Regions from separate parts of the Mangrovibacter sp. MFB070 genome, predicted to be linked through region 2. Evidence: riboswitches for the same ligand, from Rfam matches in the RefSeq annotation. Region 2 holds a riboswitch; each other region holds the start of a gene.

Region 1 (5,249 bases), on a different contig from region 2:
GGGAGTGAATAAAATAGGCAGGCATGAAGCCTGGCTATTTTATCGCCGTCAAATGAATGATGGTAAATAGAAAACTGTTAGCATCATGAACAGTAAAATAATACCGACGATGGAAAGTCGCACTTTTACACGTAACCAATCGGTGTACTGATTAGGAAGTGATTTAATAAATCGTATTTGTTCATTATCCATTCCTCGCGTATGGAATGAGTTTTCTTTAAAGTATAATGCTTTAATAAAGAATGCATCACGCATAAACGAGAAAAAGCCCCCCCCATTCTGATAAATTAAGACTTCTGCTGGTCTTGCACCAAATTTTTCAACAAATAGTGAGCAGAGAGTCATAAATTTTCTCTTGACTAATTTGTCATAAATCACGTAGGAAACATAATTAATTATTCCGAGAATCAAAAAGATCCCAGCGATTTCAACTCGATGTATCATCAGAAAATTAATTGCCGAAAACGTCATACAACTGTTCTCCACCTAATTCCCCAACAGCACTCCCCACCGTGCTACCAGCGTACCCTAAACCAACACCTGCAATAACGGTACAAACAAGCCCGCCAACACCAGCAGTACCAACACCGATTGCGACGCATAATGGTATAGCGCCGCTACCAGCGAGAACACCGCCACCTGTACCCAAAGCAAAACTACCAATTTCAGTATATTTTTTCTTAGTACATTCAGCTTCGCGACCAATAGAACACGCCTCATGAATTTCATTAAGAGAGTGAAGAGCGCTAAAGCCGATCCCCATATAACCCGTGTACTTCATTGCTTTTACGTATTTAGCTGCCCGTTCGATGTGGGTAGCATAGCCTTCAATGTCTCTGATCCCCGTTTCATTCCATTTGTGGGTAATAGAACTGCTGGACAGGCCGAGTGCATTTTTTATTTTGGTATACTCTCCGAATTTCATAGCCTTATTCAGGAAACCGACTTTGAGTATGGATTCAAGCTCTTTAAACAATTGGCTACGTCTTACATAAAACTGTTCGCCGATTAATGCGCCTCGTGTCATGTACGTATTTTTATAATTTTCCTGGATCTCTTTGAGAATTCTTTCAATATTATCAAAGTATTTTCCAACAGGATCAGCCGCAAGACCAATTCCCGTGTCAGCATAGCTGGTGAAATTAGCTATGGTTGCGTAATGCTTGTGCAGTAAGTTAGCCTCCTCATGTGTCAGCGGTTCCAGCGCTGTATCAATGCGCTGTTTTGCTGCTTTCATGTGGGCAATTTGTTTGTCATCCTGCTTATCAGGATCAACCAGAAGCAGAATAGAACCGGCTTTGTACTCCTTATCTACACCGTTCAAAGACCGATAAAGTTCGCGTGTTCCTGCTGGTGGCTCATTTTCAAATAGCCACGGCTCATAGGCTCTCGTTTCAGCACCGTATGGGAGTACGCAAAAACCGGCGTCTACAGGTTCGCGCCTGGTTGCTACTTTCTTCTTAGCTACCTGTGCATGCTGTTCAGGCTCTGCAACCTTTGCAGGTTCAGGAGTTGGGGGAGAGGCTACCAGTGGAGCTACAACAGGGGCGGCTTTAACTGTTTTTTCTTCCTCTACCCAATATTCGGCCCCAGGTAGGGATGTGATGAGCCTCGCATTGCAGGGACAAGTTGAATGGCTGTGTAATGTTCCGGCAGCGGGAACACCACGAATTCTGTAATTGGGAATGCCACCCGCGATGCTGTATGTTTTACCATCTTTACCGCATGACACACTATCACCATGCCTTGCTGTTGGCAGATCGCCCAAGCTATGATGCACAGAGCCTGAAAGGATGCTGCCGCCGCATGAGGTTTTATCGCCGATGCGAAGAAAATAGCCAGTTGCCATGAATCATCCTTAATGTAGTTTGTTGGCAGATTTAGCGCCTTCAACCGCCAGAGAAGTTACCACCCACATGTGTTCTTCTATGGAATAAGTGGTTACTCATAACGTCCTGTACTTGTGTTGTTTTTTTAGCCTCCTATTGTCACATTATTATTGAGGTTTTGGATAGCGCATGAGTCATCCCTAAGTCAAACTTGTGATCGGCTCATCCCTCAAATCTCATAGCGTAGTGGCATAGCGCCCTTTTTTTGTTGTCCGGGATGGGGCAAAAAGGTGTCGGCTGTATTTTTAAGGTGAAGAAGCTATACCCGAGGAGGGCGGGCTTGCGTCAGCAAGCCTCTTCCTCTAATCTGGCACCAGCATAGATATTTACGCTAAATGACTCGGGGTGCCCCATCATAGATGGGCTGAGAAATACCCGTAATACCTGATCTGGATAATGCCAGCGTAGGGAAGTCAGATACCTGTCCGGTATCGCTTCTTCACGCCGGACAGGAGCCTGTAATGCAACCTGACCTGCTGTGCGGCAATCAAGCCGCCAATGTTTTACAACACTTCCATACTCACCGCCCACTGGTCCATTGCCTGACCAATGACGTGGTACAAACTTTTACTGCCAATACCTTGCTTGCTTTGCGTGCGTCCCCCGCGATGGTGCCGGACGAGCAGGAAGCTGCACAATTCGCGGCGCTGGCAGATGCCTTACTGATTAATGTTGGCACACTCACCACACCGCGTGCGGCAGGCATGATGGCAGCGATTCATGCAGCCAATAACGCGGGTAAACCCTGGGCGCTGGACCCGGTTGCGGTGGGCGCGTTGCAGTTGCGTACCACCTTTGCCCATCAGGCATGCGAATTACACCCGGCGGCTATACGGGGCAATGCTTCAGAAATTATGGCGCTGGCAGGTACTGGTACAGGCGGGCGCGGGGTGGATTCGTTGCAGCCTGCAGAGCAGGCAATAGATGCAGCCATGCGCCTTGCCCGTAGCACCGGGGCTGTTGTTACTGTGACAGGCGAGGTGGATTATGTCACCGATGGCGAACGCACTCTGGCTGTCCCCGGGGGCGATGTACTGATGACATATGTTGTGGGCACCGGGTGTGCGCTTTCTGCCGTGGTTGCTGCCAGTTGCGCATTACCGGGGGACAGGCTGGTCAATGTGGCGGGCGCATGCCGGATTATGTCTTGCGCCGGGGAGCGTGCAGTTGCAGCAAGCCACGGCCCGGGCAGTTTTGTTCCGGCCATGCTGGATGCTTTGTGGAACCTCAGTGAAGAGGCTCTGGCATGAAAAGAATTAATGCTCTGACAATTGCCGGAACAGATCCCAGTGGTGGCGCGGGTATTCAGGCCGATTTGAAGACGTTCTCAGCGCTGGGTGCTTACGGGTGTTCGGTGATAACCGCACTGGTGGCTCAAAATACACGCGGCGTGCAGTCGGTCTACCGCATTGAGCCGGATTTTGTCGCGGCGCAACTGGATTCAGTGCTCAGTGATGTGCGTATTGACTCCACTAAAATCGGCATGCTGGCAGAGGCCGACATCGTGGAGGCGGTTGCAGAGCAACTGCGCCGCTATCAGAGCCACAACGTGGTTCTTGATACGGTGATGCTGGCCAAAAGCGGCGACCCGCTTCTTTCTGCCTCTGCCGTCGAGACGCTGCGTAAAAAATTGCTGCCGCAGGTGGCGCTTATCACCCCAAACTTGCCAGAAGCCGCTGCACTGTTAAATGCGCCATCTGCGCAAACTGAAGGTGAAATGAAAGCACAGGGGCAGGCGCTACTGGCAATGGGGTGCGGCGCAGTGCTAATGAAAGGGGGGCATCTGGATGATGCGGAAAGCCCGGACTGGCTCTTTACCCGTGACGGCGAATGGCGTTTTAGTACACCGCGCGTGCTGACCAAAAACACCCATGGCACAGGCTGCACGCTCTCTGCCGCCCTTGCAGCGTTACGCCCACGGCATAGCACCTGGGCAGATACGGTGCAGCAGGCTAAAAGCTGGCTCTCTGCCGCGCTGGCGCAAGCCGACACGCTGGAAGTGGGGCACGGGATTGGTCCGGTTCACCATTTTCACGAGTGGTGGTAAGCCGTAAATACCTGCCATATTTCAGGTTGCAGGCGCGTTGGCTGTGCTCTTTCACCCCCGTTGCGTACTATTGCAAGGCACCTGGGGGTTACTCCTTGCCACCTTCCTGCAATTCGAATTATTTAGGGTATACTGGCATGAAACCCCGGCCAGAGAAAAACAGAGATGGAACAAGCGCATACCCGGTTAATTGCTCACCTTAATGAACGGATTGCCGCGCCCGACAACACGCCGCTGTACCTTAAATTTGCCGAAACGGTAAAAAACGCGGTGCGCAGTGGCCTGCTGGAGCATGGCAATATCCTGCCAGGTGAGCGAGACCTGAGCCAGCTGACCGGGGTGTCGCGGATCACGGTACGCAAAGCGATGCAGGCGCTGGAAGAAGAGGGCGTGGTAACCCGCGCTCGTGGTTACGGCACGCAAATCAACAATATCTTTGAATATTCCCTGAAAGAGGCGCGCGGTTTTTCTCAGCAGGTGGTGTTGCGTGGTAAAAAACCGAATACTTTGTGGGTCAATAAACGGGTGGTGAAATGCCCGGAAGAGGTAGCCAGCCAGTTGTCGGTTGCGCCGCAAAGCGATGTTTTTTTGCTTAAGCGTATTCGCTATGTCGATGAAGACGCGGTGTCAATTGAGGAGTCCTGGGTGCCGGCGGGGTTAATCCATGATCCCGATGCGATTGGTATCTCGTTGTACGACTACTTTCGCAGCCAGAATATATTCCCTCAGCGCACCCGCTCACGCGTCAGCGCCCGCATGCCGGACAGCGAATTTCAGGAACATATCAGTATGGATGACAAAATACCGGTGCTGGTGATTAAGCAAGTGGCGCTTGACCAGCAACACCGGCCGGTTGAGTACAGCATCAGCTACTGCCGCAGCGATCTATACGTCTTTGTGTGCGAGGAGTAACTCCTCACGCGTTGGGGCGCAGTCTCCGCCACGATGGCTGACAACCCAGGCTGCCACTGCGTTGCCAAGCCTTACTGAATCAGCCAGAGTCCAACCCGCGGCAAGGCCCGCCAGCGTTCCGCCTGCATGGCTGTCGCCTGCGCCGATAGTATCCACAACGGTTGCCTGAAATGCCGGAACATAGCCCGATTCAGTGCCGTCGTACCAGGTGGCTCCTTCTTTGTCATGGCGAACAATCAGTGCAGAGGCAAACCGTTGCTGCCATGCCTCTCCCAGTTGTTCCTCCGCCACACCCAGGCGCCCGGCGGCAATCTGCGCTTCCTGGCGGTTCAGCGAAACTACGGGGCGGCAGGCCATAATCCGTGCCATCAGCGCATCAGAGATATCGGCAAGACGCGGGC
Region 2 (5,249 bases):
GAATGAAGTCACCCCCACTTCTTTGCTCAGGAACAAACTCAGTGTGGGAGCCTGCAGTGCGCCCGCCACGCCCAGCATGAACGCAACAGCCATAAACGCCAGTAATACCGAGTTTAAATGCCTTCCCTGCGTAATCAGCCAATGCATCTCATAGGTCCTTTTATTATGTCCTGTGAAAAAACGCCCATCGCCGGGTAGATTTTAAACGAAAAAAACCAGCAGCACGATTGCCGCTGGTTGGTTAAAAGCACCAATACTCAGTCACACTTGATGAGAACGATGATGTCTGTGCAAAGCACAAGGATATGAACAGTGCCACTGCATGAGTTCATCAAGCATCTGCACACGTTGTTGAGGGCCAGGGCAGGCCAGCCATGAACCAGAAACACGCCGTGTTGCAGTAAAAAAAGCCAAATAAAACTGCTCTGCAAAGGAACGCTTCATAAGTTAACCTCGCTTTCATCACGAAACAGTATTGGCGTAATATAGGGAAAGATAAATTGATGAGTTTTCGCCCGGAGTTCCTCTTTTATGGCATCAACACGCTTGCAGCAGCAGTTCATCCGGTTATGGCAATGTTGTGACGGCCGGCCTCAATCCACAACGCTGCATGATCTGTCCACCCTGCTCAATTGCTCGCGGCGCCATATGCGTACTCTGCTCAATGCCATGCAGGCAAAAGGTTGGCTGACATGGGAAGCAGAGGCCGGGCGCGGCAAACGTTCACAACTGACATTTATCTATACAGGTTTATCTCTTCAGCAACAGCGGGCGGAAGACTTACTGGAGCAGGACCGGGTTGACCAACTGGTACAAATCGTTGGCGATAAAGATGAAGTCAAAAAAATGCTGCTCTCACACCTGGGGCGCAGCTTCCGCCAGGGGCGCCATATTCTGCGGGTACTTTATTACCGCCCACTGCTGAATTTATTACCCGGCACGCCACTGCGCCGTTCCGAAACTCACATTGTGCGGCAAATATTCAATGGGCTGACGCGAATAAATGAGGAAAATGGGGAACTGGAAGCAGACATTGCTCACCACTGGCAGCAATTATCACCTTGCCACTGGCGCTTTTTTTTACGTCCCGGAGTACATTTTCACCACGGGCGTGAACTCGAAATGGCCGATGTACTGTATTCACTGAACCGGGTTAACCAGCAACCTTTGTATGAGCATATTGCCAGTATATCGTCGCCGACCAACTGGACGCTGGATATCATACTTCACGAGCCTGATAACTGGCTGCCCTGGTTGATGGCGGGGGTTTCCGCCATGATTTTGCCTCGGGAATGGGAGTCATTGCCGCATTTCGCCACCCATCCAACCGGAACCGGCCCTTATTCTGTTACACGCAATAATACCAGCCAGCTCAGTATTCAGGCATTTGATGACTACTTTGGCTTCCGCGCGCTGATTGATGAAGTCAATATTTGGGTATTGCCCGAAATCGGCGAAGACATGAGCTGCGGTGTCTTTCTCGAAGATGGCAGCCAGAGTGAAAAAGCAGAAGAAAGCCGCCTGGAAGAGGGCTGCTATTACCTGTTGTTTGACCAGCGTTCTAAACATGGTGCCAACCCGCATGTAAGGGCATGGCTGAGCCAGGTACTTTCACCCGTAAATATTCTGGCTGACAGCGACCCTCAATATCATCGCCTGTGGTTTCCAGCCTGGGGGTTACTGCCCCGCTGGCACCACACTCCGGCCAGTACGGAGTATGGCAAACCAGAAGGACTGACCAGCCTTACGCTCACATTTTATGCTGACCACATAGAACACCGCACTCTGAGCGACATTATCAGTAAACGTCTGGCACAACACGGCATCCACCTGGTGATACAGGAAATCAGCTATAACGCCTGGTTTAATGGCGATGTGCACAGCGATATTTGGCTTAACAGCGCCAATTTCACACTGCCGCTGGATTACTCGGTCTTTGCTCATCTGTACGAAATTCCCCTGCTGAGCAAAGGGCTGGGTATTGCCATGAAAGAGGCCCACCAACAATGGCGCGCAGGTGAGCTAAATGCGGCGCAATGGGCACGCCAGTGTGTCGAACAGCAACATGTACTGCCACTGATTCACCACTGGCTCACTATCCAGGGGCAGCGCAGCATGCGGGGGTTGCGGATGAATACACTGGGGTGGTTCGACTTCAAATCCGCCTGGTTTGCTCCGCCAGAAAACTAACCCAACATGTTCTTTAATAATGCCAGGCAAATCATTACAATGAGCCGTTCTCAACGGGGTGCCCTGGATACCAGGCGCTGAGATAATACCCGTCGAACCTGATCCGGATAACGCCGGCGAAGGGATTTGAGGCCGTTCTCAAAATCCTTTGCCACCCTTTTTCAGGAGTGCAAAGTGTTAAAAAAATTACTGGCTTTACTGGTACTGGCCGCTGCGCCCGTCCTCGCCAAACCTACTCTCACCGTCTATACCTACGACTCATTTTCTGCTGACTGGGGCCCTGGCCCGGCTATCAAGAAAGCCTTTGAAGCACAATGCGGTTGTGAGCTGAAATATGTTGCGCTGGAAGACGGCGTATCACTGCTCAACCGCGTGCGCATGGAAGGGAAAAAAAGCAAAGCAGATATTGTCCTGGGGCTCGATAATAACCTGATAACTGCCGCCCGTCGCACCGGGCTGTTTACCGAAGCTGATATTACCCTGCCACCGTTGGCACTACCTGGCGGCTGGTCAGACGATACATTTATCCCGTTCGATTATGGCTACTTCGCGTTCGTCTACGACAAGAACAAACTGCACAACCCACCACACAGTCTGAAAGAACTGGTTGAAAGCCCACAGCAGTGGAAAGTGATTTATGAAGACCCGCGGACCAGTACCCCGGGCCTGGGGTTGTTACTGTGGGTGCAAAAGGTCTACGGCGACAAAGCACCGGAAGCCTGGCAAAAACTGGCTAAAAAGACAGTGACGGTAACAAAGGGCTGGAGTGAAGCTTATGGTTTATTCCTCAAAGGCGAGAGCGACCTGGTCCTGAGTTACACCACATCTCCGGCGTATCACATTATTGAAGAGAAAAAAGATAATTATGCCGCCGCGGATTTCAGCGAAGGGCATTATATGCAGGTGGAAGTTGCTGCCCGCCTTGCTAACAGCCCGCACCCGGAACTGGCGAAACAGTTTATGCAGTTTATGGTTTCTGATGCGTTCCAAAAAACGATCCCCACTGGCAACTGGATGTATCCGGTAAGCCATGTCGCGGTTCCGGAAGCCTTCAACCAACTGGTTAAGCCCGCCACCAGCCTGGTGTTTACGCCTGAACAGGTAGAACAAAACCGGGCAGCATGGATTAGCCAATGGCAGCAAGCCGTCAGCCATTAATTCCGGGCTGGTTATGGCCCGGGCTGATAGCCGCCGGAGCGATTTGCATTGTCGCTCTGGCGGCTTTTAGCGCTTTATGGCTACATGCTCCACAAACAGACTACAGCGCACTGCTTCACGACCCATGGTTGTGGCATGTGGTAAGGTTTTCGTTCTTCCAGGCTTCTTTGTCTGCCTTGTTGTCTGTTCTCCCTGCAATATTACTGGCGCGAGCACTCTACCGCCGTCGTTTCCCAGGCCGGCAACTCTTACTGCGTTTATGTGCCATGACCCTGGTTTTGCCCGTTCTGGTAGCCGTCTTTGGGATTCTGAGTGTGTATGGCCGCGAAGGCTGGTTAAGCACTGTTTTTGAACTGTCAGGTTTGAAGTGGTCATTCACGCCTTATGGGTTGCAGGGTATTTTGCTCGCGCATGTTTTTTTTAATCTGCCCTTAGCCACGCGTTTACTGCTGCAGTCTTTGGAAAATATCCCTGTAGAACAGCGGCTACTTGCCGCACAACTGAATATGCGCGGCTGGTACTTTTTCCGCCTGGTAGAGTGGCCCTGGATGCAACGCCAGATATTCCCGGCAGCCGCACTCATCTTTATGCTGTGTTTCGCCAGTTTTGCTACGGTACTGGCTCTGGGTGGCGGCCCGAAGGCGACAACTATTGAGCTGGCTGTTTACCAGGCACTGAGTTTTGACTTCGATCCAGCCAAAGCCGCCTGCCTGGCACTGATCCAGATGTTGTGCTGCTTTGGTCTTGTCTTATTGAGCCAAAAACTGACTCAGGCTTTTTCCCCCGGAGAGAGCCAGAATGCAACCTGGCGGGATCCACAAGACAACCTGGCAGCCCGGGTACTGGATAGCGCGGTGATCATTCTGGCATTACTGCTATTGTTGCCACCGCTTATGGCAGTTATTGCCGACGGGCTGGTCAACAACCCGATGGTTATTTTTCACCAGCCAGCGTTATGGTCTGCGCTAATCACCTCCGTTCGCATTGCCTGTGCGGCAGGTGTGGTGTGTTTATGCCTGACTACAATGCTGCTGTGGAGCAGCCGGGAACTCCGTTTGCGCCAGCGCCAACGCCCGGCACAGGCCATAGAGCTGAGCGGCTTACTGATTCTCGCCATGCCCGGAATCGTGCTGGCTACAGGTTTTTTCTTACTGCTGAACAGCACCACCGGGTTGCCTGAACGGGCTGATGGTATTGTTATTTTTACTAATGCGTTGATGGCAATCCCCTATGCGATGAAAGTACTGGAAAGCCCGTTTTATGATATTGCCAGCCGCTATAGCCGCTTATGCCAGCACCTGGATATCAGTGGCATTAACCGTCTGCGTTGGGTAGAACTACGGGCACTAAAACGCCCCTGTGCCCAGGCACTGGCTTTTGCCTGCGTATTATCATTGGGGGATTTTGGCGTTGTCGCTTTGTTCGGCAGTGACGATTTCCGCACCCTGCCGTTTTACCTCTACCAACAAATAGGGGCCTACCGGAGTAATGATGGTGCGGTTACCGCGATGCTGATGCTGTTACTCTGCTTCTTGCTGTTCACTTTGATAGAGAATACCGCTAAACGCCATGCTAACACTCACTGACGTCACCTGGCTTTACCAGCACCTGCCCATGCGTTTTAACGTGACACTGGCTCCCGGTGAGCGCGTTGCCGTACTGGGCCCCAGCGGAGCCGGGAAAAGTACGTTACTGAATCTGATTGCCGGTTTTCTCAGACCAGACAGTGGCACTATCACCCTTAACCAGCAAAACCATACTCTGACCCCGCCTGCACATCGCCCGGTCTCTATGCTGTTTCAGGACAACAATTTATTCAGCCACCTCACCATCCGGCAAAATATTGGCCTGGGGCTGCACCCGGGAATGAAGCTCACGGCAACACAAAAAACAGCGCTGGA
Region 3 (5,249 bases), on a different contig from region 2:
ACAACCCTGTTGCCATGGTGGAGACAGCACCATCATTTGCCCGCCAAACCCAACGGCACTGGCGGTGATAAATGGCTTGTTCAGTGCCACACAGGCTGCATTGATTGCCTGGCGGGTTGGCATATTGTCACTGCAATCAAGTACCAGGTCGGCATCAGCCAGCACACTGGTTAGTGTTTCTGGTGTAAGGTACTGGTCGATGGGCGTTAGCGTGACAGACGGGTTGACCTGAGCCAGTTTTTCAACGGCTACATGTGCTTTATTGCGGCCAATATCTTGCTGTGTATACAGTGTCTGGCGATGCAGGTTACTGATGTGAACGACATCGCCGTCAGCAAGAATTAACTGGCCCACCCCAGCGCCAGCCAGATAATGAGCAGCCGGTGAACCGAGCCCGCCTAACCCAATCACAGCAACGCAGGACTTGCTCAGAGCCTGCTGGCCGTCGAGGCCCACTTCATCCAGCAGTAAATGGCGGCTGTAACGCATGAAATCCTGATCATTCATCGCCATTCCCCGCTAAATTAAGTAATGCTCTGGTTGCAGCCTGCCAGTCTTGCGCCTGTGTAATGGCGCTTACCACGGCAATGCTGCCCACCCCGGTAGCCAGTACCTCAGGTGCCCGCGCCAGGCTTATTCCTCCTATTGCTACTGTTGGGTAACCTTGCAGGCGGTGAACGTGAGAAGCCAGTTGTTGCAGGCCTTGTGGCTCGGAAGGCATTTGCTTGGTTTGTGTGGGGAAAATATGCCCCAGAGCAATGTAAGAGGGGCGCACAGACAGTGCCCGGTCGATTTCAGCGTCATCATGAGTGGAAACGCCCAGGCGTAACCGCGCATCGCAAATTGCGCCCAGGTTCGCGGTGTCCAGGTCTTCCTGGCCCAGATGTACTCCCCAGGCCCGGTGTTTAATGGCCAGCCGCCAGTAATCGTTGATAAACAGCCGGGCTTCATAGCGCTGTCCAAGATGAATAGCCTGGATAATATCCTGCTCAACTTCATTCTCAGGCTTATCTTTGATACGAATCTGGAGCGTTTTCACTCCCAGAGCCAGCAGGCGCTTCAGCCAGGTAATGCTGTCTACGACGGGGTATAACCCCATCCGGACAGGCACGGTTGGAAAATCAGGTTGGTAAATCATGCCTGCTCCTTGCGAAGATAAATTTCTCCGCCGCGAGCGCGGAAATCCTGCGCCATGTTTTCCATGCCTTCCGCGCGTTGTTTTGCAGCGTAATCACGTACATCCTGGGTGATTTTCATGGAGCAAAATTTTGGCCCACACATCGAACAGAAGTGCGCCACTTTGCCGGATTCCTGAGGCAGGGTTTCATCGTGATAAGCCCGTGCAGTGAACGGGTCGAGGGCCAGGTTGAACTGGTCTTCCCAACGGAACTCGAAGCGGGCTTTTGACATCGCGTTATCGCGAATCTGCGCCCCCGGATGCCCTTTGGCAAGGTCGGCAGCATGAGCGGCAATTTTATAGGTGATAAGACCTTGCTTTACATCTTCTTTATTGGGGAGGCCAAGGTGCTCTTTTGGCGTGACATAACACAGCATGGCGCAACCGAACCAGCCAATCATGGCTGCGCCAATTCCTGATGTGAAGTGATCATAACCCGGTGCAATATCCGTGGTTAGTGGGCCAAGGGTATAAAACGGTGCTTCATGGCAGTGTTCCAGCTCTTCTGTCATATTGCGCTGAATCATCTGCATCGGCACATGCCCGGGGCCTTCAATCATCACCTGTACGTCATATTCCCAGGCGATTTTGGTCAGTTCGCCAAGCGTATGTAATTCTGAGAATTGCGCCTCGTCGTTCGCATCCTGAATAGATCCCGGGCGCAGGCCGTCACCCAAAGAGAGCGCAACATCATAGGCGGCACAGATTTCACAAATTTCACGGAAATGCTGATACAGGAAGTTTTCCTGATGATGGGAGAGGCACCATTTAGCCATAATCGAACCGCCACGAGAAACAATCCCGGTGAGGCGGTCTGCTGTCATTGGCACATAACGTAACAGTACTCCGGCATGGATAGTGAAGTAGTCCACGCCTTGCTCAGCCTGTTCAAGTAAGGTGTCACGGAACAGTGGCCAGGTGAGGTCTTCTGCAATGCCATTAACCTTTTCCAGCGCCTGGTAAATTGGAACGGTACCAATGGGAACCGGGCTGTTACGCAGGATCCACTCACGGGTTTCATGGATATAGCGGCCGGTTGATAAGTCCATTACTGTGTCTGCCCCCCAGCGTGTTGACCACACCAGTTTTTCCACTTCTTCTTCAATAGAAGAACTGACTGCCGAGTTACCAATATTGGCATTCACTTTAACCAGAAAGTTACGGCCAATAATCATTGGCTCAGATTCGGGGTGGTTAATGTTTGCCGGAATAATTGCGCGCCCGGCAGCCACTTCATCCCGAACAAACTCGGGGGTGATATTTTCCGGAAGATGCGCGCCAAAGCTGTGGCCTGGGTGCTGGTGGCGCAACACGCTGTCGCGGATCCGTTCCCGGCCCATATTTTCCCGCAGAGCAATAAACTCCATCTCCGGGGTGACAATTCCTTTGCGGGCGTAGTGTAACTGTGTAACGCAATGCCCTTTTATGGCTCTGCGCGGCGGCTGAACACCCTTGAAACGTAATTCTTCCAGCCCCTCGTCTTCCTGGCGTGCCAGCGTCCAGGACGATGAACTGTTGTGCAGTTGCTGGGTATCTTCGCGGGCATCAATCCAGGCCTGGCGGCATTTGGGCAGCCCCTGAAGTACATCAATAGATTGGTCCGGGTCGCCATAAGGGCCTGAAGTGTCATAAACCGGGATGGGGTCATTTGGCGTGAGTTCAGGGTTTTCCCGTGTACCGCCAGTCACGGTCGGGCTCATTTGTATTTCACGCATGGGTACCTGAATATCCGGGCGGCTGCCAGCCAGATATACCCGTTTTGATGCCGGAAAAGCAGAGCCTTCCAGAGTATTAATAAATTGCTGAGCAGCATCACGTTGCTCACGGCGGGTTGGTGTTTTTTGTACGGACATAGCGCATTCCAGTTTGTTGGTCAGGAAGTGGCTTGTCAGAACGACGGACAGGAGTAGCAAAGACGCAATAACGCCAGAAAATAAGCGTAATGCAGGGAGAGTACTCTTGTTCCCTTCGCAGGTCTTAACCTGATCAGGTTCCGCGGATCCCGAATTAACGGTCTCAGCCCGTGCTTACACACTGGGCACTCCGACAAGAAAAACATCGCTTTCGCGATAATGTATAAAAACTAACTTACTCGCTCACAGAACAAAACTCAAGCAGGCCGGGATTCGGCGTTGTCTGGTTCGGTATTCTGTAAATCATTTTTCCACACCAGGGTGAGTAGTTTATCTTCAAGGGTAAAACGCGCTTCAAGCGCTTCACCTATCCCTGATAAGGCCTGCTGAAATTCCTGCCAGTTATCATGGTCAATGGCAGTTTCCAGGCTGGTATCGTAGAAATGCATAATAGACTGCGTGTTGGCTTCTAACCGGGGGTAGAGTTGTGCGACAGATTTTGCGGTACTGGTACCTTCAACCTCTCGAATGATGCGCTCATAAAGACTAAAGTGGCATGCTGAGAGATAGTCCACCAGGCCCTGGCAAAAGTCGTCCAGCGCCTTTTCATCAATGGCGGAATGGGCACTCTTTTTAGGCTTGAGCCCAACTAACCGGTAATAAGCAATTAATAGTTGCCTGCGGGTATTCAGCCAACTGTCAACTAATGCATTACTACCACCAACACGGGCTGTCAGGTTTTCCAGTTGGTTTAGCATGTTTGAGCATCTCCATGAGTTATATACTCGTCATGCTTCAATTTGCAGGTGGGTAAGTAGTGCTTGCCTGCAACTCGAATTATTTTGAGTATCAGATAAAAATCTGAACCATCTGAATGTAGCTATTATGTAAACCAACATGCCAGTGACACAGAGGTTGTGCAAGGAAATATGAAACATTTTGTAAAAAAAACCGATGAAGGCTGGTGGGTTGTCAGCCATGAACAAAAATTGTGGTTGCCGGCAGGTGAGTTACCCTGTGGGAGCGCAGAGCAGTACCAGTTAGATGGTTTGCAGGCTATGCAAATTGGCACCTGGGATTCCCTTCCGGTCTGGCTGGTTCAGCACAACTTCCCTACAGGAATGGCTTCGGTCAGGCAACTTCTCGACAACGAAAGTGGGCTGTTTCAGTTAGCCGGCCGGGGTGTTCAGCTGGCTGAATTTTACCGTTCTCACAAATTCTGTGGCTACTGTGGTGCAGAAATGTACCCCAGCAAAACAGAGTGGGCGATGTTGTGCAGCCACTGCCATGAGCGCTATTACCCGCAAATAGCGCCCTGCATCATCGTAGCGATTCGCCGTGATGACCATATTTTGCTGGCACGCCATAACCGGCACAAGAATGGTGTTTACACCGTGCTGGCGGGCTTCGTGGAAGTGGGGGAAACGCTGGAGCAGGCTGTGGCGCGTGAGGTGATGGAAGAAAGCAGCATTCGCGTACAAAATTTGCGTTATGTCAGTTCACAGCCCTGGCCTTTTCCACAATCGCTGATGATGGCGTACATGGCGGATTACCACAGTGGTGATATCAAAATCGACCCTTCAGAACTCCTTGATGCTAACTGGTATCGCTATGATCAGCTTCCTTTACTCCCGCCACCGGGGACTGTCGCACGGCGGTTAATAGAAGATACTGTTGCCTTATGTCGGGCTGAGTATGAATAACATGCTACACTCAGCGCCCTATTTTTATTGTTTTATCTACCCTGACTGCGGGTGAATCAGCGCACAGAAGGAACCCCATGACTGACCTGAAAAATGATCGTTATTTGCGAGCCCTGTTACGCCAGCCGGTTGATGTTACCCCTGTATGGATGATGCGCCAGGCGGGCCGGTATCTACCGGAATATAAAGCGACCCGCGCGCAAGCAGGGGATTTTATGGCACTGTGCAAGAATGCTGAACTTGCCTGCGAGGTCACGCTGCAGCCGTTGCGCCGTTATGCACTGGATGCCGCCATTTTATTCTCTGATATTCTGACCATTCCGGATGCGATGGGGCTGGGGCTCTATTTTGAAGCGGGGGAAGGTCCACGCTTCACGTCGCCAGTGCGCAGTAAGGCCGATGTGGATAAATTACCGGTTCCTGACCCGGAAATGGAACTGGGCTATGTCATGAATGCAGTACGCACCATCCGCCGTGAACTGGCCGGGCAGGTACCGCTGATTGGTTTCTCTGGTA

The links. Region 2 has a riboswitch for thiamine pyrophosphate ahead of thiB (thiamine ABC transporter substrate binding subunit). Riboswitches for the same ligand answer to the same signal wherever they lie in the genome.
Region 1: another riboswitch for thiamine pyrophosphate. It lies ahead of thiM (hydroxyethylthiazole kinase); the one in region 2 lies ahead of thiB (thiamine ABC transporter substrate binding subunit).
Region 3: another riboswitch for thiamine pyrophosphate. It lies ahead of thiC (phosphomethylpyrimidine synthase ThiC); the one in region 2 lies ahead of thiB (thiamine ABC transporter substrate binding subunit).

The regions. Positions count from the first base shown of each region.
Region 1 is NZ_JJMI01000050.1:100,704-105,952, forward strand. It holds gene DT73_RS21470 (hypothetical protein) at 49-471, opposite strand; gene DT73_RS21475 (PAAR domain-containing protein) at 452-1,849, opposite strand; TPP riboswitch at 2,221-2,317, shown strand; gene thiM (hydroxyethylthiazole kinase) at 2,351-3,139, shown strand; gene thiD (bifunctional hydroxymethylpyrimidine kinase/phosphomethylpyrimidine kinase) at 3,136-3,936, shown strand; gene DT73_RS21490 (GntR family transcriptional regulator) at 4,102-4,848, shown strand; gene DT73_RS21495 (PfkB family carbohydrate kinase) at 4,822-5,249, opposite strand, start outside.
Region 2 is NZ_JJMI01000019.1:133,752-139,000, forward strand. It holds gene DT73_RS07210 (MFS transporter) at 1-147, opposite strand, end outside; gene sgrT (glucose uptake inhibitor SgrT) at 262-444, opposite strand; gene sgrR (HTH-type transcriptional regulator SgrR) at 532-2,190, shown strand; TPP riboswitch at 2,235-2,333, shown strand; gene thiB (thiamine ABC transporter substrate binding subunit) at 2,365-3,348, shown strand; gene thiP (thiamine/thiamine pyrophosphate ABC transporter permease ThiP) at 3,324-4,934, shown strand; gene thiQ (thiamine ABC transporter ATP-binding protein ThiQ) at 4,918-5,249, shown strand, end outside.
Region 3 is NZ_JJMI01000004.1:6,765-12,013, reverse strand. It holds gene DT73_RS01750 (HesA/MoeB/ThiF family protein) at 1-507, opposite strand, end outside; gene thiE (thiamine phosphate synthase) at 500-1,135, opposite strand; gene thiC (phosphomethylpyrimidine synthase ThiC) at 1,135-3,030, opposite strand; TPP riboswitch at 3,124-3,233, opposite strand; gene DT73_RS01735 (Rsd/AlgQ family anti-sigma factor) at 3,288-3,788, opposite strand; gene nudC (NAD(+) diphosphatase) at 3,960-4,733, shown strand; gene hemE (uroporphyrinogen decarboxylase) at 4,811-5,249, shown strand, end outside.